DNA from 3 places in the Thalassotalea ganghwensis genome. Region 3 is predicted to be linked to each of the others. Evidence: predicted binding sites of a transcription regulator. Region 3 holds the regulator's gene; each other region holds the start of a gene.
What was found. Region 3 encodes sigma-54, which starts transcription at its own class of promoters, with help from an activator protein. Its sites were predicted from a motif close to GTTGGCACGNNNNTNGNNT; they were not measured.

Region 1 (7,862 bases), on a different contig from region 3:
TATTTGGAAGAACAAGTATTATCACGTTTTGTAAATATTCCTTGTCTGTATTGGCATTTCAACTGAAAATACTTGCTTGTTGTTTTGGTATAGGAAGGTATTTTTTTGTCATCAAAAATCTTATTGTTAAATCCCAAAAGTCCAACTAATGTTGGTGCGGTAATGAGGGCAGCTGGTTGTTATCAAGTTGAAGCAGTTTTTTACAGTGGTAAGCGTTTTGCGCAAGCTGCGAAATTCAATACCGATACCAAGAATACGATAGATTCAATACCACTTACATTAGTCAATGATGAGGCACTCATATCAGGAGAAAATGGCAGTATTGTTTGTGTGGATTTAGTTGAAGGTGCCTGTCCACTTCCAGAGTTTGAGCATCCAGACAATGCAATTTATGTATTTGGTCCTGAAGATGGCACGATAAACCAGCAAATCATTGATCGAGCAGAGCATGTTGTCTATGTACCAACCATTGGTTGCATGAATTTGGCTGCTACGGTGAATGTAGTGCTTTACGATAGGTTAGCAAAACAACCTAACTATATAAAAGGCGATGGATTAATTAAAACTAGTCGTGACCGAAACAATAATACCAAGGTTAAGGCTTTGGATTGTTTTTAAACGCGCAAGAATAAAATATCTTGACTATCAATGGCTAGCCGTTAAAATGGTTGCAGCTAGAAAGTAAGACCTATATTTATTTACATCGTACCGCGTTATTTATAGTAGCTCGTCTCGTTTATTAAGTCATAGTAACACTTCCTGCACGACCGCCTTGGTGATACAAGGTAAAAATTTTTAACTTTTAGGATATTATTATGTCTGAGAAAACAACTGGCACTGTAAAGTGGTTTAACGAATCAAAAGGTTTTGGCTTTATCGAGCAAGAATCAGGTCCTGACGTATTTGCACATTTCAGTGCAATTTCTGGTGACGGTTTCAAAACGTTAGCAGAAGGTCAAAAAGTTGAGTTTAACGTAACTCAAGGTCAAAAAGGCCCACAAGCAGAGAACATTGTAGCTTTATAATGTTGGCTTGAAATAAGTTATTTTAAGAAGGTGAGCTGATGCTCACCTTTTTTATGCCCATCTCTTTATTCCCGCCGTTACTTAATCCCGTATTTTAATCTGTCTACAAGATTAGTTTTATTATGTTGATTACACTACTTTTTGGTGGATTGCGCTAATAAGTGAGTTTAGCTAATTCATTTCGATTTGGGGTTTTTATTTAAGTTGTTGAATATAAATAATATTTCACTTTGGCATTACAATTGTAAAGAGTAAGTCAATACAGCAATGTCGATACAATAAATAATGAAAAGGTGAACCAATGAAAACTTTACTTGCTAGCACTATGTTAATTGCCACATCTTCTGCAATGGCTCATGATACGTCTTTCTCTACAGATAATTGCCATGTATCACTTGAGGGCGGTGTTTCTATATCAAAAGATGCCATCGAGTTTACAAAAGATGATAAGACTGTTTACAAAATAGTTAACGATCGTGAGCTATATATTAGTGGTCAAGCGATCGCCTTATCAGCGACTGAGCAAGATGTTGTCAACCAATATTCAACTTCTATTAGAGCGGTTGTACCAGAAGTGAAAGATATCGCTTTGGATGCGATGGATATTGCTGTAGATGGTGTTAATTTGGCTTTTAATGAGCTTCTGGGTGAAGGCAATGATGTTGGTTATCAGCTAACAACCGAACTTAGCCAAATAAAAACCGAAATCGAAACCAGCTTTGCCCAAGATAAAACTATCACGATCAATGAAGAAGGTTTCGATGGTGAGCAATTCTTTGGTGAAGATTTTGAAAAGCGCATTGAAACGATGGTTGAAAGTACCATTCAGAATTCAATGGGCTCATTACTAATCGCAGTAGGTCAAGAACTGTTGTTTGCAGGTGGTAATATGGATGCATTTGAAACTCGCATGGAAAACTTTGGTGAGCAAATCGAGTATGAAATGGAGACGAGAGCTAAGGAATTAGAAAAACGCGGTGAAGCTATCTGTCAATCGGTATTAAAAATCGATGAGTTGGAAGAGCAATTAAAAGGGAGTATTGAAGCTTTATCAGATACTGATGTCTTAGTTGTCGACAAAGAAGAATCAAATGCAATTTAAGCTATTCGTTAAATAAGCTTACTTATTATTAACAAAAGAGCGCGAAAGCGCTCTTTTGTATTGTCTTACTATAATCTCAACGAGTTATAAGCTATAGTTCTCATCTTTTTTTAAGTAACTGTGTAAATCATGCATGCCGTACATCAGCTCTATTTATCTCGCAAGAGCATTTCAACGAAACCATTTAAAGGACGTGGCTATAAAGTAGAACGCTGTGAACGATGCCATGTCGCGGCGAAAAATTGTATTTGCCAGTGGCGTAAGCAGGTTAATAGTAACGTAGGTTTTTTGGTATTGATGTATGACAAAGAAGTCCTAAAGCCTAGCAATACAGGAAAGTTAATTGCTGATGTGATTCCAGATGTTATGGCTTATACCTGGTCTAGAACAGAAGAAAACCAAGATATTATTTCGATAATTAAAGATGAAAAGTGGCAACCTTTTGTTGTTTTTCCTAAAGAATATGCAGATAGCGAACGCATATTCGTAAATTCAACCCCTAAGCTTAGTGCGAATAAACGGCCACTTTTTATCATGCTTGATGGTAGCTGGCGAGAAGCACGCAAGATGTTTCGAAAGAGCTCGTACTTGTCTCATTTACCGGTATTATCTATTGATCTTTCAACAATGCTCGAACAGGCTAATAGCTCTCAATACCATATCCGCAAAAGTCATCATGACAGCTATTTGGCGACAGCAGAGGTTGCTGCTTTAGTATTGAAAATTGCAGGAGAAGAGTATAACGGTAAAGTACTCACTGCTTGGTTTAATGTGTTTACTTATTATTATCAAAAAAGCGTCTGTCGCTCAAATCAAGGGGATCCTCAGGCATTGGCCAAGTTTCTAGCACTTGAGGGATAGCAAACTAGTTGCTGAGAAAAACTAATAAAAAAGCCACTAAAAAGTGGCTTTATCTTTATTTTTTATTGAGGTTTACGTATTTTTTGCGCGCTTCTTGTATGCTAGCCCTAGTAAACCTAACAACATTAATAGCATTGATTGTGGCTCAGGAATTGGCGTTCCACCGCCACTAGGTGTTGCTGATGCAAAGCCTTCTATGATGTCATTAGCGCAAGACATCGCCCAGCGAAATGCGATTTGGTTTGCTGTAGCTAAAGCGGTTCCTGAAACATCCATTGAAAACGATATTGCGCCGTAATCGATGCCATTTTTATTGTAAGCCCAATTGCCGACTGACCAAGTTGAGGCACTATATGGGTTGTAATAATTACCATTCATCATTACCGCTTGATATTCACGGGTTGTGCCATTGGAATAGACTTGGTGTGAGTCCAAAATATCGGCTCTGTTTACGTCGCGTAACCAACCTGTGTACTGCCCCCCAACTTCTGCATTTCTACGGTTGCCTTCGACAGCGCCTAAATCAAAAGCATATTGCCAGTCAGTACCGGTATTGTGGTAGTAATCGTTAGCAGAAAAACGGTCACCAGCATTAGGTGTATCATCAAATGGCTGCCAAACATTGTTGTCACCTGCTGCGAGGAATAAATCACCAAGGCGCACTCCATTAATACCGATATTATCGTAAAACGCTGTAAATATATTAACGGTTAATGTTGTGCCAACACGAGATACTTCCATTTTGTCGATATCAAAATCGTTCTTTTCACCATGGATATCGCCTGATTGACCAGCTCCAATATAATTATCCATGATCGTTGTTGCGCTAATATTTCCAGCATGAGCAGCAATACTAGCAGTTGAAATCGCGATGGCTGCAAACCATTTTAAACACTTCATTGTTTAATCCTATTTGAGAGTCTATGTAACAACAATAAAAATTTATTAACAACAAGCAAAAAGCATGCCCTTTATTTTAATTTTATTAGTTACAATTAGTTATGTAAATTTTTTTGATTTTACATACATTAAAGGTTAATTGAGTGTAAAGAAAGCTGACAAAAATGTACAGTTGTTCAGAATAACGTCTTCTAGGGAAATTAATGGAATTTTGCAGCAAAAGCCTATATATTCAGCGCAATGTTAGAGATTTAACTGGTTTTTCTATAGAGGTTGATGATGTTTTTTGTTAATAAAAGGTTTCTTGAGGTGGTATTGTTAAGCTCGGCGCTGTTAGGGCAAGGCGCTTATGCTTTTACTCAGCAAACCAACAATCAACCCTATGAAGAAGCGTTAAAGAGTTTTTATGGTTCAGATTTACTAGCGGCAGAAATTCATCTCAAAAATGCATTGAGAAATCAGCCTGATCATCTACCGTCATTGATTCTTTTGGCGGAAGTTTACATTGAGCAGGGGGATGGCGCAGCTGCTGAGGATTTTCTCGTAAAAGCTCGAGCTTTCAGGGCAGATGAAAAGAAAATTTTGCCTTTGTTTCTTGAAGCGTACCTACTTCAACAAAAATATAAAAAAGTTATCGAGTTAGCGACAAGTAATATTTTAGATAATGTCTTACAGAGCAAGATCCATGTATTAAAAGGCAGAGCCCATGTTGAATTAAATGAGCTAGAACAAGGCAAAGCAGCTTATCAAGCAGCCATTGATTTTCAAACATCTAATATATTGGCACAGCTTGGCATGGCGCAAGTTTATATTCTAAAACAACAGCCAGAATTAGCGCGTCCTTTCATTGAACAAGCCCTGGCGATTAATACTTCAGATGTGCAAGCGTTGAGCTTGCTAGCTAATTTAGAGCAACAGCAAGGCAATTTACAAGAATCATTAACGCTAATAGCGCAAGTTATTGAGATAAATCCAAAAAACTTTCCAGCACGATTAACTCGAGCAAGCCTATTGTTACAGCAAGAAAAATATCATGATGCATTAAAAGATCTGGAGGTTATTCTTGCTGATATTCCTAATGAGCCGAGGGCAAACTATTTAAAAGTCGTTGCGAGTATTGCAGTAGGAGATACAGACTCCAGTGAAGAGACTAAAATGCACCTTAATAATGTTTTAACTGGCTTACCTGCTGAGGTCATGGCGCAAAACCCAATATATTATTATCTTGCAGGGATTGTAAGTTTCGAGCAAGGAGAGCTTAATAAAGCGCAAAGTTTATTGAATAAGTACGTAGCTATTGTCACCAACGATACCCGCGCGTATAAAATCCTCGGTAGGATTGACCTGTCTTTGGGAGAGTTAAACGTTGCCAAAAGTAATCTGATTCGTGCGCGATTGATCGATCCAGATGATACTGAAACTTGGTCTTTACTAGGGCAAACATTGCTTGCTTTAGGCGATGTAGAAAAAGCACAACAGTACTTTCTCGATGTTGTTGAGGCTAAACCTGAGGATGCGCGTGCGTTATTTGATTTGGCAAATTTACAGTTTAAAACCGGTCAAATAAATGAAGCAATTGTTACGTTACAAAAGTCATTATCGCTCAATGAAAGTGAATCAGCCTTAACATTATTAGTGGAAGCCTATCGAGCGAGTCAGCAATATACCAAAGGATTACAGAAAGTAAGCCGACTGTTAGCTCTCAGCAGCAATAACAGTTATTACCATCAGTTAAATGGCATACTGTTGGGCTTTGATAAACAGTATCACAAAGCAAGAGCCGCATTTGAAAAGGCCGTAGCACTTGATAATCAGAACGTAGAAGCGGTCATTCATTTAGCGCGTATGGATGTTGTCGAGGGTAACTTTGAACAGGGGATAGAACGGCTTAACTTTATGCTTAAGCAGTATCCATCAACAGAGCGCTATGTGCGTGTAGAACTCGCTAACCTATTTAAAAATAATGGTAATGTTGAAGAGGCATTATTGCATTTTGAAAAAGTGTATAGCCAGTTCAGAGATAGTTATCAAGCATTAAGCGGAATCATTCAAATATCTATTGCTAACAATGACATCTCAAAGGCGATAACCTTAGCAGAAGAGTTTGTCTCCCGACACAATAGGTCTGGTGATGTCTATCTAGCTTTAGCCAACTTATATATGTTAAAACGTGATTATGCTAAAGCAAATAGTAATTATGTTCTAGCGACTAAGCACAGTGTCAATAAAGTGGAGGCTTATCAAATTTATGCACAAGCTCAATTAAAGATGAAAGATATTGACGGTGCAGTATTAAGTTTAGAAAGGGCTTTATCATGGAGTCAAAATGATCCCAAAGTTCAAATAACCATGTTACAGTTATTGCTCAGCCAACAAAAGCTTGAGCAAGCTAAGGTCTTGTTGAGCAGACTAGATGAGCGTCAAGTTGAGCCACAGTTGCTGAGTTATTATCAAGCGCAATGGCATCATTTTTCTGGTGAAATCGATACAGCGATTAAATTATATCATAAGTCGCTTAAACAGCATTCAACTCAAATTGCTTCAATGGGATTATATCGATTGTATTTAGAGCAAAAAAAATATGCTTTGGCCCAAGGCACAATTAACAATTGGCTGAAAGTCTCCCCCGACGATTTAATTGCTCATGTAGCATTGGCAGACAGTTATATAAGTGAAGGAAAGTATCAGAAAGCTGTAGATTATTATCAAACCCTGATAAAGAATTACGGAGAGCAACCCGTATTTTTGAATAATATTGCCCATGCACAATTGACTCTTGGACAATATGAACAAGCGGTTGTTTTCGCAGAAAAGGCATTTAAAGCACTACCTGAAAATGTATCTGTAATCGATACCTTAGCTTGGGCTTATACCCAAAACCAACAATATGATAAGTCTTTGCCATTATACCGAGAAGCATTAGCTAAACAGTCAGATAATAGTGAGGTAATGTATCACCTCGCCTATACGTTAATAAAATTAGGGCGTCATCAAGAAGCTAAACAGTTGCTGATGCAAGTCGTTGCAAGTAAACAAGAATTCTATAGCAAAGCAGAGGCAAAGAAGCTATTAGCAACATTATAGTACACTAGAGACATCAATTATTTTGACCGCTGAATAAGCTCTATTACTCCAAGTCTGTGAAGGTTTAACATAGCTTGTTTCAATTTCTATGTGAATTTGGATAGTTAAAAAATCATGCTAAGCAAAACGAAACGCTAAACCATGAATAGTTTGAATTTATCAGCAATAGAAAGTAACGGTTTTATTGTGCAGTGAAAGTTATGTGTTTTCTCGGCTTCGCTATTGCTCTTATTTTAAATGCTGTAAATTGTACATTTTAGCGCAGATTATTCTGTAATGTTGCAAAAATAAATGACAAATGTTGTTGGATTTGTTCTAGAATCCCCACAAAAATTGTATACTGTTTAAAAAGTTTTCAATCAAATATACAATTCTATTTAAGCCGCCAATTTGAGATGGCTTACTATCACTATTAACTGTTTATATTGGGGAAGCTACTATGCTTTTTACTGGTTCATTACAAACAGATTGTCCTATACGTCAAAAGATCCGCGAGTTTTATCGTATTGATGAAGAACAGATAATCGAGCATATTCTACCACTTGCCGAAGTGGGCGTTAAAGCACGAAGTCGAGCATGGGAAAAAGCTCGTCAAATGGTGCTTACTATTCGTGAAACCGAAGAGGCAGGTGTTGATGCTTTACTCAATGAATACTCGCTCTCTTCAGAAGAGGGGGTGGTGTTAATGTGTTTGGCCGAAGCATTACTTCGTGTACCTGATACAAAAACGCAAGATGCACTGATCCGAGATAAGCTATCAAAGGGGGAGTGGAGCCACCATTTAGGTAACAGTGACTCGCTATTTGTTAACGCCTCAAGTTGGGGGTTATTAGTCACAGGTAAAATGGTTAACTATTCTGATAAGAAACAGTCAGAGCATTTTGGCATCT
Region 2 (7,862 bases), on a different contig from region 3:
GTACTAAGGAACCCTCTTACTATGATCAGCCCCTCTACACTGCTTGTCGTTAACGATTTAACTGAGTCCAAAAGGTTTTATACTCAAGTTTTGGGTTTTAAGGTAGAAGAGGCATATCCAGAGCGAGTTCGACTCAGCTATGGTGGCCATCACGTATTTATGTTTCAAGGTACAGCCGGTGCAGTTGACTATGACCATGGTGTCAACGCTAATGAAACGCTAATTTTACCGGTTAGTGATCTAGACGCGAAAATTCGGCAGCTAAAAGCTTTAGGTGTTTGCTTTATACATCAAGTACCAAGTGAAAACCCATGGGGAAGATATGCCGCATTTAAAGATCCATCCGGTATTGTTTTGGAAATTATGCAGTTCAATTCACAGATAACGAATGGTCATTATCCACTGTAAATAGCTTGCATTGTCTGTTTTTAGTGCTCAGACGTCAGCTTTTCGACCATAGTCATCAGACGTTGTTTTGTAGCCGATTCACTATAGTACTCGTTTGCATATTTTTGGCAGCGACTTTCGATGTGATGACAATATTGGCTATCATCGAAGAGTTTCACTATTTCATTTATCCACGATTGTATATCACTCTCTGTTAGCCAGTTTTTGCTTAAAGGTGTCAAGGTTGAAGGTATTGGCAATACGATGGCTGCATTTCCGGCAATTTCGGGTAAAGCTCCGCGATCAGAAACAATAGTGGCAATACCATTTAACATCGCTTCCATAGCTACTCTACCGGCGGACTCCTCGACCACCGACGGCATCAAAACCACCTTCGCATGTTGATAGATATCCTTCGGCGTCATAGCTTCTGAGGTCATAAATATATTGTTTGCTTGTGCTAAATTGATACCCGCCAAATTTAATGCGGCAATTAGTGCCTCACTATCGGCTCTTCCTTCGACAATGAGTAACGGAATATCTGGCCGTTTTGTTATCAAGAACTTAATCAAGGTTACCATTACGATTAACCCTTTTGCGGGCTCGGGATTTACATAGGTTAGAAACAAGCGTTCTTGTTTTTCTGCGATGATATCTGAATGCATTAAGGGTGGATAAATCACCGATGTTGGCTCTTGATAATGTTGATGATATTTAGCGAGAAATTTGCTTGGGACGATAAAGTAGTCAACATAATTAAGAGAAATGTCACTATATGAGCTATTGTGTAAGGTAAAGATGACTTTGGCCCCAACCTCTTGAGCGTCTTTTCTTAATGCGCGCTCGATGAAAGCGTTGCCAAATGTCAAAACAAGTTGCGGTCTTTCCGCCTTTAATATTTGCTTTGCTGTACGTTGGTAATGTGCTTCGATTTTCTCCGGTTCGCGCTTAGAAACTTTAATAAAACGATAAAGTCGTTTATTTTCGTCCAATAAAATTTCATCTGGTTTCACAACAGCGTTCTTTAATGAGGTTAAATAGTTTTCGTGTGCAGAGCTAGTCGTGTAGTGCTCGCTAGCCGTCGTTGATAGGCCAATAACTTGCCAACCTAATTCGACAAATAGTTGTGCAAAATGATCTGTTGATTTTGCAGCACCACTGGCCGGATCCAAAATGGATTGTTGGATAAAAATAAAGAGCTTTTTCTTGCGGTTTGTCATTAAAAAGCAACGCCTATCAAGTGATAAATCTCAGGCGACAACTTATACTGCCTGAGCGTTATTGGCAAAAGAGATTATTGCCGCTATTTTGTGACTTTTCGACGAGAGAATGCTAACCCAGATAATCCTGCAAGTAATAACGCCATTGAGCCAGTTTCAGATACTGCGATTGGTTCTGCCGTTGGTACTTGGTTAATACCAACATCAATAGAGTGATCTGGAATATTCACACTGAAAAAGTCGGCATCTGTCACCGCATTTTCACCGCTATAGTTACTCCAACTTGCGGTTAGTGCTACACTCCAAAAATATTCACCGTCACTGTCTACGGCGTTCGAAAAGGATTGGCCTGTTAACCAGTTTCCAGAACCAGAAACTGTGCCAGTGTGTGCATTTCCGTCAGAACTAAAGCTTGAAGTGTCCGCCGAAGTGCCTAACGTTTGCTCCCACAAATCGGCTGTTGATGACCAAGGTGCAATATATGATACAACTTGCCAGTCAACAGCGGCACCATTTGTCTCAAGTTCAAATTCAAAGTCAAAATTTAGTTGATCACCAGCGTTTAGATCATGAGTAAATCGGCCTGTCCATAAGAATGCCAAACCTTGAATACCATCTCCCCAACCATTAACATCTTCACCTGTCATCGACGCGTCACCATAAAGCTTTAAGCCTTTACCCAGTGAATCGCTATAGATGTTGCCAGAACCTTGCCCTCGAGTCTGTGGGTCAAAATTATCGCTTGTGGGGAGTTGGTTAAAAACTCCGGTAAATTGGCCAGAAACATTCCAAAATCCAGTATAACTTGACTCTAAAATCAGTTCAGAGTTATCGATAATATTGGCTGAGGCGTTGTTTGACGCTAATACCGCGATAGAGGCGACTGCTGCTAAAGCCCCTTTATTCTTTAGTAAGACATTTGCCTTTTCTGTAAAAGTTGACATGAGTATTCTCCATAGTAAGTTCGCGGATAATCTACTATATTTTTGTAAATAAAGTGTTAATTGTGGCGGTTAAGTTGTTAATGGCAGAATAGAAAAATGAAACAGAATATGTACAAACAATAATAGCCTTTAATAAAGCGCAGGTAAGTTATTGAATGTTATTATTTTAATTAGAAATTGCACATTATATTTGTGAACGGGGTGGAGCTGAATTTTTGCGATGCAGTTTAGTTAGTTGTTTCGCAATGTTCGAAAAAGCGCTTACTAGCTTGATTATTCAGTTTAGACGGGTTGACGAAAACACTGAACACCAAGTCCAGTATTTTCGTGGTTTACAGACGCTATACTTCTATTTTCGATTACGACGCAAACTAAGCCCTAGTAACCCTAAACCAAATACAGCCATAGTAGAAGGCTCAGGAATTGCTGAGGCAAACCTTGCTTCAAAAGTACCTGGGTTTGAACTATCGGCAAAAGATAGCACCCCACCTGACGTATTAACGGGCGAATTGTCCCATTGAAATAAGCCTGGAGTTGCCGCCACAGGTGCTAATGCAGAAGCCATATCAAAGTCACCCACATTAAAGCCGCTGTATAGATCTAGTCCGGATTCGCTAGCACGGGATAAGCCTAATAAGCCATTATTTTTGAAGGTACGAGTTCCGGTGATAAAGTTAAACTCACCGATGTTCTCTAAGGTAATGGTAGTTTGTTGTGCATCAATGAACACACAAGGTCCACCACAAGAAAGCAGGTCGTTGGTGTCAGAGTACTCAGTAATAGTAAACGCCGTATTGGAGAAGTTTATACCGCCAATAGAACCTGAGCCTGTACCGGTATAGACAAATTCAATAAGCGTTGCATGAGCAAAATTGCTAAGGCCAAGCATAAAAATTGCTGTAATGGTATTAAACATCTTAAGTTTCATTCGAATTCCTTTTTTATTAGGTGGCGCGAGAATAGATATCTCAATTTAATTTACATATTTTTTACAAATGCAAATCTTGTGCCATTGAAATATATGTATTTTTATCAGTGATTTACTGATTGGTTTTTTATTGGTGTGTTTTATGTGTAAATATTTATAACGATTAAATTATAACCAAAGCTTGGCTTGTAAGCCGAATTATCAATTGACATCTCTACATGTGTAGATATTATATCTACACATGTAGAGGAGGGGTTATGTCATTGTCGGATTTTGAACTTGAAGTTATGCAATTGTTTTGGCAAGTAGATGAGGCAACAGCACCGGAAATTCATAAACGTATAGAAGCAAAGCGAGATGTAAAATATACGACGGTAAAAACTATTATCGATCGGTTAGAAAGAAAAGCAGCGCTCAAACGATACCGAGTTGAAGGACGCACAATTTTCTACCAAGCAGCCTTGAAAAAACAACAGGTTAAAGCGCCATTGATCCGCAATTTCATTAATAAAGTCTTTTTAGGTAAATCAACTCCTTTAGCTGCACATATATTGGAAGAAGAGCAACTCAGTATCGAAGATATTGAATACTTAGAGGCCATATTAAAAGCGCGAAAAAAGGAGTTAAAGTAGATGCTCAGTTACTTGATTGTAAACATTGCTAGCTCAGCTCTCGTATTGTCATATATTCGTTGTGATCGAGGTACAGTGAATGCTAACTATTGGCTATCGAACCTTGCCATATGTTGTTGGCTGCTGCCCATAAATACAATTGCGAGATTACTTACTGATATAAGCTTGAGTAAACCTGTCATAATAGCCTATTCAAGTGTCAGTAAGTTAATAGCTTCGTCACCTATAAAGCCAACACGATTTAACTTTTCAGAAATTGCTTTGCAGGTACTTATAATGCTGTTTTTGATAGGAGTGTTGATCGCAAGTATTCGATTGTTAAAGTTTCACTATTGGCGCAAGCAGCTAACTCGTTCTTCGAAAACTACTTACCATTTACTGCTCAGTAAAAGGTATAACCATCCCATTTACACAAGCCCTAACATCGAAGGCGCCATTACGTTAGGCATAATCAACCCTATTATTGTCATGTCAGAAAAGGTAGCAACAGATCCCGAAGTTGAACTCGTTATTCTGCATGAAAAACAGCATATTCAAAACAGCGATAATGGCAAACTATTATTTCTATTGTTGATGGAAAGCATTTTTTGGTGGAACCCTTTAGTTCGTAGTTTAGTTAAGCTCAATCGATTTTTAATTGAAGTAAAGTGCGATCAAAAAGTCAGTGCCGTTTATCCTAATTATGTTGAGGGGTTGTCTCAGTTAATGCTGCGTCACCAGCGAGATAAAACCATGGCATTGTCAAGTAATGTATTGACATCAAAGAACACTAATATTCATAGAATAAAACTACTTAAGGAAAATAGAACAATGAATTTATTTAATAAAGCGATCTTGATCAGCACTTTCTTGTCAGTGGCTACGATGATGTCTTCAGTAACCTTGGCAACGGCTCATCGAGGTAACTTTATAGAGGCGACTGATGTTGATACTAAGCTTGGTGCGTTAATTAATTTAGATATAAATCTACGTTTATCCCACCAGCAAAAAGGGGATGAATATACCGAAAACACTCTCAGTAGCAAACTGACACTTTGGTCAAAATTTGATGAACCATTCTCTTATCAAATGGAAGGTTATCAAGTGAATTTGGTGGTAAAAGATCTTGGTGATCAGGCAAAAATATTTTTCGATATCATTGAAAATGAAAATAACCAGCAAAAAGTAGTGTCGTCGCCTCAACTTACCATGAAATATGGAGAGCAAGGTAAAATAGAAATTGATAATCCTGATGTAAGTGATACTGGGTATGCGTTTTCATTTTCTGTTGCTAAGGCAAAGGATCCCAGTAGCGATAGTTAATAGATTACGATTATTTGAGAGAATTTGCACATAGAGTTTGTTGATTCTTCTGCAGCCGACTCTGGTGCGTGTTGGTCTTTTGTGGTTATACGTGGTTCGAGTTAATAATAATGTTATTACTGTAAGTTTGGTGCCTAAGTTAAGTTGCGATGTTTTCTTGGCGTTGTGATTTATGTAGTAAACCGCTAAAGTTATTGTATAAAAACGATAGAGACAAAGGGAATTATGAATTGGGAGCAGTTTAACTTTAAGAGTCGCTTCTTTCTTCAACGGCTTAAACAGGGGGCTACATTACAGCAAGCTGAGCAAGCATATAAAAGCTCAGGGCTAGAGCATTTATATCAAGACAACTCTTCAGCGACTATTCAACAGCAGTTGTTTGATCAACTTTTTCAACTTTCTAACCCCGCTGATGTCATCAAAGCTTTAGCTTTTTTCAAGGAAATAAGCCTTTCTGGTGCAATACAAGGTGCTCTCCTATTTGGGCGTGTGCTAAAAAAGCTTGATGCTATTGTGGTACTCAGCATCATGTTTGGTTTTTTTATCTCCTTTTTTAACTTCTATATTTATCCAGCGTTTTTAAGCCTTACATCTGAATACCCAAATATTGTCGGACAATTATTTTACCAGCTACCGCTGCTATGGGGGGTTGGTATATCGTTAACCGTCGTTGTATTGGTGATTTCATTTTTAATTAAGCGTTTTTTAAAGCGCATTGATCGTTTTATTATTAGTTTGCCTAACATGGCGATGAGCTGGTTTGTACCTAAAAGCATTAAAGTTGAACTTTTCAATTTAAACCAATTGCTTGGGTATGCGTTATCGAAAGCTAACCTCAATAGTGACCTTCAAAATGAGTTGGGACTTATTGCTCAAAACGGCATGGATGTTAATCATGAGCTAAATAACTTATTTAATTTGAAGTTTCAGAAATTAATAATGATGATTCAATCCTATACTCGACATCTGCTTAGGTTGCTTTATGTCATCATAGTGACAGCGATTGCTTTCTTTGTGATGCAAATCTACGATCCTATTTTTAAACTTGGAATGATAGTCTGATGAATAAATTGAAAGGGTTTACGTTAATAGAACTGATGATAGTTGTATCTATTATTGGCATTTTGGCCGCTATCGCCTTACCGCAATACCATATCTACACGATAAAAGCACATGTTGCTGAAGCCTACACTTATGCAGGTAATCTACGTCAACCGATCACGGAGTATTATGGCGAGCATTTAAGTTTTCCTGTTGATAATGCAGCCGCAGGGTTACCCGCTCCAGATAAGTTGATTTCAAATAAAATTACCAGCGTGACAGTAGTAAATGGCGCTTTTCATATTGAGTTGGGTAATAACGTTCCACAGCCGTTGCAAGGAAAAACACTAACGTTTAGGCCAGCTGTTGTTGTTGGTAGTCCAATGAGCCCAATTTCCTGGTTATGTGGATTGGCTGAGCCTGTTAATGGTATGCAAGCAATTGGTGAAAACAAGACGGATTTGTCAGTTGAAATGTTGTCTGGTGATTGTGCGTGATCAATAAAAGCGTTGATAGCGCAATCAGTTGAAAGAATGCGCTATCGCCATTAACAATGATTAAATGCGATAAACATAGCTTGTTTCTAAAAGGTTGTATTTAGCTAAATAGCGCTTGATGCTATTAAACGACGTAGTTTCTATCGTTTTGTCATGGTCAGCTAACGTCATACCGTTACTAAATGCGCCACCAAGTACCAGCTTTAATCGGTTAACTTTAACGGGTTGAGCGTCAAAGTAAGCCTTAGTATTTCGCTTTAGGCGTAGCATATCTGTGGTCTCATATATCGCTGCATTTATAATGTTTAAGGTATGCTCAGTACAGTTTTGATATTTATTGTTGTAAGGATTAGCGATGAGCGAATACTTAGGGTTATGAACTTGTTTATTCTTACCCGTGACAAATGCATCGATGATTTTGTCCTGTAAGTCTGGGGTAGGAATAATAATACCCGCTTTAAGTTCATGGGCTCCCCAAAAGAAATCGACAGGATAGTCGGTAATTAATGCACTTTTACCTGAATCTTTGGCATCTTGATATAAATTATGTATTGCATAGCCTTTGGCGATACTTCCGTCAGCTAGTGTAATATCGGAGTAGATTGCAATTGCAGTGTGAGTAAACTCGATGCCTTTGGGCAGACTCGACTTGGGTTGACCAAGACGAGCAATAATGAATGCTCTCGCCCCTTGTTTGGCGGCGTAGCGTTCTACATCTTTTGCAAAGTTGGCAATTTGCTCAGCTTTAAACTTTGGTTTGCTGTTTTGATTACTACCTGCAATAGCTTGGTTGGTTATTAATAGGTTGGTTAATAATAATATCCAGGTTAATGTGATTAACTTTTTCATGATCATGTCCTTATAAATAAATTTTGCTAACAACTACTGGTTATCTGTCATTACTTGCTGCG
Region 3 (7,862 bases):
AGCAAGCAACAAGGCTTAAGTGTATGCACGCGCTTGGGAGAGGTCGAAACCGTTGAGTTTACCAATGATGGTGCGTTGGGGATTACCGTCTATCAGCAAGGGCGTAAAGGAAGTGCTTCAACCGCTGATCTTTCTGATGGTGCTTTGAAACAAACGGTACAAGCAGCCGTCAATATTGCCAAGTACACATCAGTGGATGAGTTTTCAGGCATTGCTGATAAAGCTTTGCTGGCGATGCGGCCTAAAGATCTTAATTTATATCATCCAAAACCGTTAACGACTGATCAGGCTATTGATATCGCCAAAGAATGTGAATTGGCTGCACTTAAAAGTGATGCGCGCATCACCAACTCAGATGGTGCAACGTTAGCTAGCTTTGAAGGGTTCAAAGTTTACGGTAATAGTCATGGACAATTAGTAGGCTATCCTAGCTCACGTCATAGTTTAAGTTGTGTTGCAATAGCGAATGATAAAGAAGATATGCAACGTGACTATGCTTATACCATTAATCGCCAATTTGATTTAATGGATGACGCCAAAAGTGTTGGTGAAAAAGCGGCGCAAGAAGTGTTGTCGCGTTTACATAGCCAAAAATTGTCAACGCGTAAAGTACCGGTTATGTTTCGTGCCGATATAGCCAACACTTTTTGGGGGCATTTTATTTCAGCAATTAGTGGTGGCAACTTATACCGCAAGTCGTCATTTTTATTAGACGCTATCGGTCAGACTATTTTCCCTGACCATTTGACCATTGAAGAACGCCCACATATAGAGGCCGCATTGGCAAGTAGTGCGTTTGATAGTGAAGGTGTCGCGACCATTGATAGAAACATTATCGAACAAGGGAAACTCGCAACCTATTTGTTAACAAGCTATTCAGCGCGAAAACTTGGCCTCACTACCACAGGACATGCTGGCGGTATTCATAATTGGTTGGTCTCAGCTAATGGTGGTAATTTCGAAAAAATGTTACAACAACTTGGTACTGGCTTGCTTGTTACCGAGTTGATGGGACAAGGTGTCAATGTGGTCAATGGTGACTACTCTCGTGGGGCTGCAGGTTTTTGGGTTGAAAATGGTCAAATTCAATATCCAGTATCTGAAATCACTATTGCTGGTAACTTAAAAGATATGTTTAAAAATTTGGTCGCAGTAGGCACTGACACTGACATGCATGGCAGTATTAGAACGGGCTCATTATTGCTCGAAGAAATGCAAGTTGCCGGTAACTAACGCTCGATACTCAAGCATTTAGCGACTTTATTGCAATTATCTTAATAATAAAGTCGCAGTTCCTAAGAAGGCGAATATACCGACAACATCGGTGATGGTAGTTAAAATAACGCTGCCAGCGAGTGCAGGATCAATTTTCATTCGTTTTAGTAACAAAGGAATAGCAACACCAGCAATACCTGCCGCGGTCATGTTCATTAACATGGCAAAGGCAATGATACCACCTAACATTATATCCTGCTTCCAGATGGCGACAACAGCGGCGATGAGTATTGCCCAAATCAGGCCATTTAAAAAACCGACCGCGAGTTCTTTATAAAGTAGCGCTTTAGCGTTACTTTCTCCAACGTGACCAAGTGCGATACCGCGGATGACAAGCGTAAGCGTTTGATTGCCTGCGACACCACCCATACTTGGTACTAGCGTATTTAAAATCGCTAATATCGCGAGCTGACTTAAGATATCTTCAAACATTGAAGAAACGGCTACAGCTAATAACGCTGTGATCAGGTTAACCCCCAACCAAATTGAACGCTGTTGCGTACTTTTTACTACTGGTGCAAAAGTATCTGCTTCATCATCTAAACCCGCCATACTAAGCATTGAGTGTTCTGCTTCTTCCCTGATAACATCGATTATGTCATCAATGGTAATACGACCTAAAAGATGGCGCTCTTTGTCAATAACGGGTGCTGAAAACCAATCGTATCGTTCAAAAAGTTGAGCAACTTCACTTTCTGGTGTATCGGCATACACGGCTTCTATTTCTTCGTCTATTAAGCTTGATACGATCACTTCAGGTTTCGCTGTGACAATGGCAGCGAGAGAAACAGAACCGATAAAATGATTTTGACGATCGACAACATAAAATGAATCCGTGGATTCGGGGAGTTCGCCTTTAAGGCGTAAATAACGTAAAACAACATCGACAGTAACATCGGGGCGCAGGGTGATGGTATCGGTGTTCATGATACCACCAGCAGTGTCTTCTTCATAAGATAGCGCCGTTTCTACACGACCTCTATCTTGAGAGTCCATTGACGCTAATACTTCATTATAAACCGTATCAGGCAGTGTTCTAAGAACTTCTGCTAAGTCATCGATATCCATTCCTTCGGCCACTGCCGCGAGCTTCTCCGGTTGGATATTTTTTAAGATGCCTTTACGTACTTCTTCATTAAGCTCTTCGAGAACTTCACCGTGGTGATCGGGATCAATGAGCTGCCAGAGAATGGTACGGCTTTTTGAGGGCGTAGATTCAAGTATTAATGCAAGATCATACGCCGGCATGTTTTGCAGTAATTTTCGCACATAAACAAACATCCCGCTGCCAAGTGCTTCATTAACTTGCTGCAGGGTTTTATGGCTATTTTCTTGTTCTAACGCTTCCGGCATATTGCTACCTTGTGCCGTTATTGATTGAAAACTATTTTACTGGTGAATTTAGCGTCACATCTCAGACTTAGTTATTGTTTTGCTTTTGAAGACTGGTTTTTTTGTAAACGCTGACGGTAAGTGTATCTTATAATTGTTTTTTTTTCAGCAAAATTTATCAAGGACGTAATTGGGGGTTAAGGAAAAAAGTGCTTTACTCGGCTTCATTGAATTTATCATTAAACAACTGGCAGACCTCCTTTAGGGCAATTTCTGCATCATCGCCTTCGGTGATCACCTTGACCACCTTTCCTTTACTACCCGCTAGTAACATTAAGCCCATGATACTGCTAGCATCAACGCTTTTGTCATCTAGCGCTACGGTAATGGTTGCACTAAATTTTTGACTAAGTTGTGCGAGTTTGGTTGCGGCTCGAGCATGTAAGCCAAGTTTATTGGTGATTTTTAGGTCTCTTTCAAAACGTGTCATGTGCTTTTTACTGATACTTTATTAAATTAAGTCGATGATTTATCGATATCTCGGTGTCGTGATTGCACGTCTTGGCGCTCTTTTCTTAAATTGTTAGCAAGAAGCTCAGCGATATAAACAGAGCGGTGCTTGCCTCCAGTGCAACCAATTGCAATGGTAATATAGCTACGATTATTTCGCTCAAGGTGCGGTAGCCAAGTCATAAAAAAGCTATTAATTTGCCAGATAAACTTAGTCACGATTGGTTGAGCACCTAAAAAATCTTTCACGGGTTGGTCTAAACCGGTATAGCTTTTTAGTTCTTTTTCCCAAAATGGGTTTGGTAAAAATCGCGCATCGAAAACATAGTCAGCATCCTGTGGTACACCATGTTTAAAGCCAAATGACTCAAATACAACCACCATCTTGCCGGTCTTTTTGCCAAGAATGCGCTCCCTGATAAGATCTGCAAGCTGATGAGGGGTTAGTTGACTGGTATTGATATATAAATGAGCACGACTAGAAATTGGTTCTAACAACTTTTTTTCTAAACTTAACGCTTGATCAAGTGCGATGTTTTGCTTAATCAAAGGGTGTAAACGACGGGTTTCACTGAAGCGCTTTATAAGGTCAGAGTCATCTGCGTCTAAATAGAGGATGTTGAGTTCAACAGTTGTTGGTAAGTAGTCAAGTATCTCTGAAACGTCGTTTGGATCATCAGGTAAATTTCGAACATCGAGACTGACTGCAACGGTTTCGTAATCGTTGATAACCGTATGTGTTAAAGCAGGTAAAAGGTTTACCGGAATGTTGTCGACACAATAATAGCCTAAATCTTCAAGAATTCTTAACGCGACACTTTTACCTGAGCCGGAGCGACCACTTACGATGGTTAACTTCATGAATATGCCTTATAAAAAAGCTGAGGGCGATAGTAACATGGTTTATTTGCCTAACTTAGCTGGCTTGCTGAATAAGTGCAAACATTTCTTCAGATGTTGTACTTTTTCTTAATTCTTTGCAGAATTGTTTATCACTAAAAAGTTGAGCAATACTTTGTAGCGTACTTAGATGTGCTTGGCACTCTTGTTCGGGAACAAATAATGCGACAAAGATGTCTACGGGGCGATTATCAATAGCGTCAAAGTCAATCGGCTGTTCACTGGTTGCTAAGACAACGATCGCTTGCTCTGTATCTGTTAGGCGACCGTGCGGAATTGCGATACCTCCACCGATGCCAGTTGAGCCCATTTTCTCTCGAGCAATTAAACTTGCCAATAAATCATAAGTGGAAAATTGTTTGAGATGTTCAGAGGCTTTTTCACTGAGTAGTTCTAAAATCTTCTTTTTGCTAGAAGCGTGGACTGCACATAGTGTGCAGTCCAGCGATAGCATTTCAAGTAACTTCATAATGCGGGTACGCGGCTAACTTAATAGCGTTAATGTTGGTTAATTTTGCCTTTGTATTTTAATATTTGACGATCAAGTTTGTCGACTAAGCTGTCAATTGAAGCATACATATCACCATTTTCGGCTTTTGCATGCACTTCGGTGCCATTTAAGTGGACGGTTGCTTCTGCAATTTGGTTAATTTTTTCAACAGTTAGTACCACATAAACGTTGTTGATATGGTCAAAATGTCGCTCTAGTTTTGCGAATTTAGTATTAACGCTATCTCTTAAAGAATCTGTAATTTCAACATGGTGACCAGAAAGATTAATTTGCATGGGCTTAAATCCTTATTGTTATGTTTACTTAAAGCAAACTTTTACGTTGATTTGACGGAGGGATAGATAATGATTCGCGATATTTTGCAATGGTTCTGCGTGCGACATTAATACCTTGCTCCGCCAATAATTCAGCCATTTTGCTATCACTGAGTGGCTTAGAAGGTAATTCAGCAGCGACCAGCTTTTTAATTAAAGCTCGAATAGCCGTTGATGAACATTCTCCACCATTTTCAGTACTAACATGACTTGAGAAGAAGAATTTTAATTCAAATATACCGCGTGGTGTATGCATGTATTTTTGCGTGGTTACACGAGAAATTGTTGATTCATGCATGTCGACCGCTTCAGCGATATCATTTAAAACCATAGGGCGCATAGCCTCTGGGCCGTGTTCAAAAAAGCCCTGTTGTCGTTGAACTATGCAATTAGACACTTTTAAAAGAGTTTCGTTTCGACTTTCTAAACTTTTTATAAACCACTTTGCTTCTTGCAGATTGGAACGAATAAATTGACTGTCGGCTGAAGACTTCATCGAGCGAGCCATAGAAGCATAATGTTGATTTACGGAAAGTTTAGGTGCGGTATCTGGATTAAGTTCAACGACCCAACGGCCATTCTTTTTTTCAACCGATACATCGGGAATGACGTATTGATCATCACTTTTTATTACCGAGTCTCCCGGTCGTGGATCAAGCGATTGAATGAGACGAATGACTTCTCTTAGTTGATCTTCTTTTAAACGGGTTTTACGCATTAGTTGACGATAATCACGATTACCCAGTAAATCGATATAATCTTTAACGACTATTTTACTTTCTTTTAGCCAAGGCGTTTGTGCGTCAAACTGATTTAATTGAATTAATAAACATTCGGCTATACTGCGCGCACCGACACCTACGGGATCAAACATATTGATGCGTTTTAGTACCGCCTCAACTTCGTCAAGCTCAACATCATCTATACCAATACTCTCTAAAATATCTTCTGCGCTAACCGTTAAATAACCAGCATCATCAATGGCATCGATTATTGCGGTTGCAATGGCGCGATCGGTTTCAGTAAAAGGGGTTAAGTCCATTTGCCAGCGTAAATGATCTTGAATCGAGTCTATGGTTTCGCCTTGATAAGTGTAATCTTCACTCACACTGCCTATACCACTGCTTGATACGCCAGCACTGAAGCTTTCATCCCATGTGGTATCGATATTAAGCTCTTCCGGGATATCGGTTTTATCCATCGCTTCAGTGGTTGAAATTTCATCGATGGTTGGCGAAGAGTCTTCACTACCATCGCTAGTTTTGGATTCTGAACTTGTCGCTGAAAAACCTTCTTCTAGGTGATCTTTTTCGTTCTCTTGATTGTTATTATTTGATTCATCAATTTCTAAAAGCGGATTACTTTCTAAGGCCTCTTGAATTTCTTGTTGAAGGTCTAATGTTGACAACTGCAACAGCTTAATTGCTTGCTGCAACTGCGGAGTCATTGTCAATTGTTGTCCAATACGGAGCTGTAAACTAGGGCGCATTTACTTCCTTCGGTTCCTATAATTATTATTGACGTTCATTTTACTCTGGTTAATAGATACTATAACGTAAATTGTTCACCAAGATATACATCTCTTACTATCTGATTAGCAAGAATTTCTTGAGAATTTCCTTCCGCAATTAACTCACCATGACTCACGATATAGGCATGTTCACAAACATCTAACGTTTCTCGTACATTATGGTCTGTGATTAAAATACCAATTCCTCGTTGCTTTAAGTGTAGAATAATTTTTTTTATATCACCTACAGAAATTGGGTCAACACCAGCAAACGGTTCATCTAACAAGATAAATTTAGGGTCTGCAGCTAGCGCCCGAGCAATTTCAACACGGCGCCGCTCACCACCAGATAAGCTCATCCCTAAATTATCTTTAATATGACCAATATTAAACTCTTCTAATAAATGCTCAAGCTTATCTTGACGTTCAATGTCGGAAATATCTTTGCGAGTTTGTAGAATCGCCATAATATTATCAGTGACACTGAGCTTTCTAAAAATAGAAGCTTCTTGAGGCAGATACCCAATTCCTTGACGAGCACGTTCATGCATTGGAAGCAGGGAGATATCATGCTGGTTGAGCTCAATTGTGCCATCATCGTGGGGTACTAAGCCAACAATCATATAGAATGAGGTGGTTTTACCAGCACCGTTAGGGCCAAGTAGACCGACAATTTGCCCTTCTTTAACCATCAAGCTAACGTCTTTAACAACTCGACGTCCCTTGTATGATTTTGCTAAATTTTTTGCACAGAGAATTGCGTTGTCCATAGGCTATTTTTTATCAAGTTCTTTGGGTTGTAATACGGTTTTAACGCGATCATTCGCTTCACTGTCAGCACTAACCTGTTCAGTGACAAAGTTGTAGGTGATAATACTGCCGCTGACTTTACTACCTTCCTGTCTTAATTCAGCATCACCTGAAATCACGACGATATTTTCTGAAGGTTGATACTTTATTTCGTTAGCTTGTAAATAGATTGGCGTGCCATCTTCAAGCTTTTGCTCAAATGTGGCTGGCTTGCCTTTCGCCAAGTACGTTTTTTCGCCAGTGGTGTTGTCAGTAATGACTTGAACTAAATCCGCTTTGATTTGCAATGAGCCTTGGCTAATAACCACATTATCAATATAACTAAATACTTTATTTTTTAAATCTGCTGCTTGCCTAGAGGCATCAATACTTATCTCTTGCTTTAAATCTAATTCTGCCGCATTAACGGAAGCGAAAATGCTCGAGCCGATAAGCAAAAGTGTGTTAAGGGTGATTCGTTTTGAAAATGGTTTGTACATGCTCTGTCAACGTCATTTGTTTAGTGTTTAAGTCTACGATCAATCCTGAGCCATACATAGTAAAATCTTTTCCTTCAATTACGATGGTTTGCTCAGTACTAATGATATTGGTATTTAAATCAAGCTCTAAATAGCGTCCATGTATTTTGTTTATCAAACTTTCTGCGTCCGTTGATAATAATGTCACTCGATTTTCTAACCTGACTCGGTTGTTACTGTAT

Region 1: a site for sigma-54 is predicted at 3,942-3,960, ahead of ACSLUH_RS09535 (PEP-CTERM sorting domain-containing protein). Genes of this name have one in related genera too.
Region 2: a site for sigma-54 is predicted at 3,547-3,565, ahead of ACSLUH_RS04175 (PEP-CTERM sorting domain-containing protein). Genes of this name have one in related genera too.

Annotation. Positions count from the first base shown of each region.
Region 1 is NZ_JBQRUM010000007.1:195,304-203,165, reverse strand. Features, by position in the region: gene ACSLUH_RS09555 (RNA methyltransferase) at 106-618, shown strand; gene ACSLUH_RS09550 (cold-shock protein) at 816-1,025, shown strand; gene ACSLUH_RS09545 (DUF2884 family protein) at 1,327-2,127, shown strand; gene ACSLUH_RS09540 (tRNA-uridine aminocarboxypropyltransferase) at 2,257-2,988, shown strand; gene ACSLUH_RS09535 (PEP-CTERM sorting domain-containing protein) at 3,061-3,888, opposite strand; gene prsT (XrtA/PEP-CTERM system TPR-repeat protein PrsT) at 4,165-6,972, shown strand; gene putA (bifunctional proline dehydrogenase/L-glutamate gamma-semialdehyde dehydrogenase PutA) at 7,412-7,862, shown strand, end outside.
Region 2 is NZ_JBQRUM010000003.1:137,438-145,299, forward strand. Features, by position in the region: gene ACSLUH_RS04160 (VOC family protein) at 22-408, shown strand; gene ACSLUH_RS04165 (glycosyltransferase) at 429-1,607, opposite strand; gene ACSLUH_RS04170 (hypothetical protein) at 1,691-2,551, opposite strand; gene ACSLUH_RS04175 (PEP-CTERM sorting domain-containing protein) at 2,901-3,479, opposite strand; gene ACSLUH_RS04180 (BlaI/MecI/CopY family transcriptional regulator) at 3,737-4,111, shown strand; gene ACSLUH_RS04185 (M56 family metallopeptidase) at 4,112-5,413, shown strand; gene ACSLUH_RS04190 (hypothetical protein) at 5,639-6,475, shown strand; gene ACSLUH_RS04195 (pilin) at 6,475-6,951, shown strand; gene ACSLUH_RS04200 (DUF2145 domain-containing protein) at 7,012-7,800, opposite strand; gene ACSLUH_RS04205 (hypothetical protein) at 7,834-7,862, opposite strand, start outside.
Region 3 is NZ_JBQRUM010000030.1:11,199-19,060, reverse strand. Features, by position in the region: gene pmbA (metalloprotease PmbA) at 1-1,233, shown strand, start outside; gene mgtE (magnesium transporter) at 1,270-2,628, opposite strand; gene ACSLUH_RS18750 (HPr family phosphocarrier protein) at 2,822-3,097, opposite strand; gene rapZ (RNase adapter RapZ) at 3,124-3,978, opposite strand; gene ptsN (PTS IIA-like nitrogen regulatory protein PtsN) at 4,034-4,486, opposite strand; gene hpf (ribosome hibernation promoting factor) at 4,516-4,803, opposite strand; gene ACSLUH_RS18730 (RNA polymerase factor sigma-54) at 4,832-6,331, opposite strand; gene lptB (LPS export ABC transporter ATP-binding protein) at 6,391-7,122, opposite strand; gene lptA (lipopolysaccharide transport periplasmic protein LptA) at 7,126-7,641, opposite strand; gene lptC (LPS export ABC transporter periplasmic protein LptC) at 7,607-7,862, opposite strand, start outside.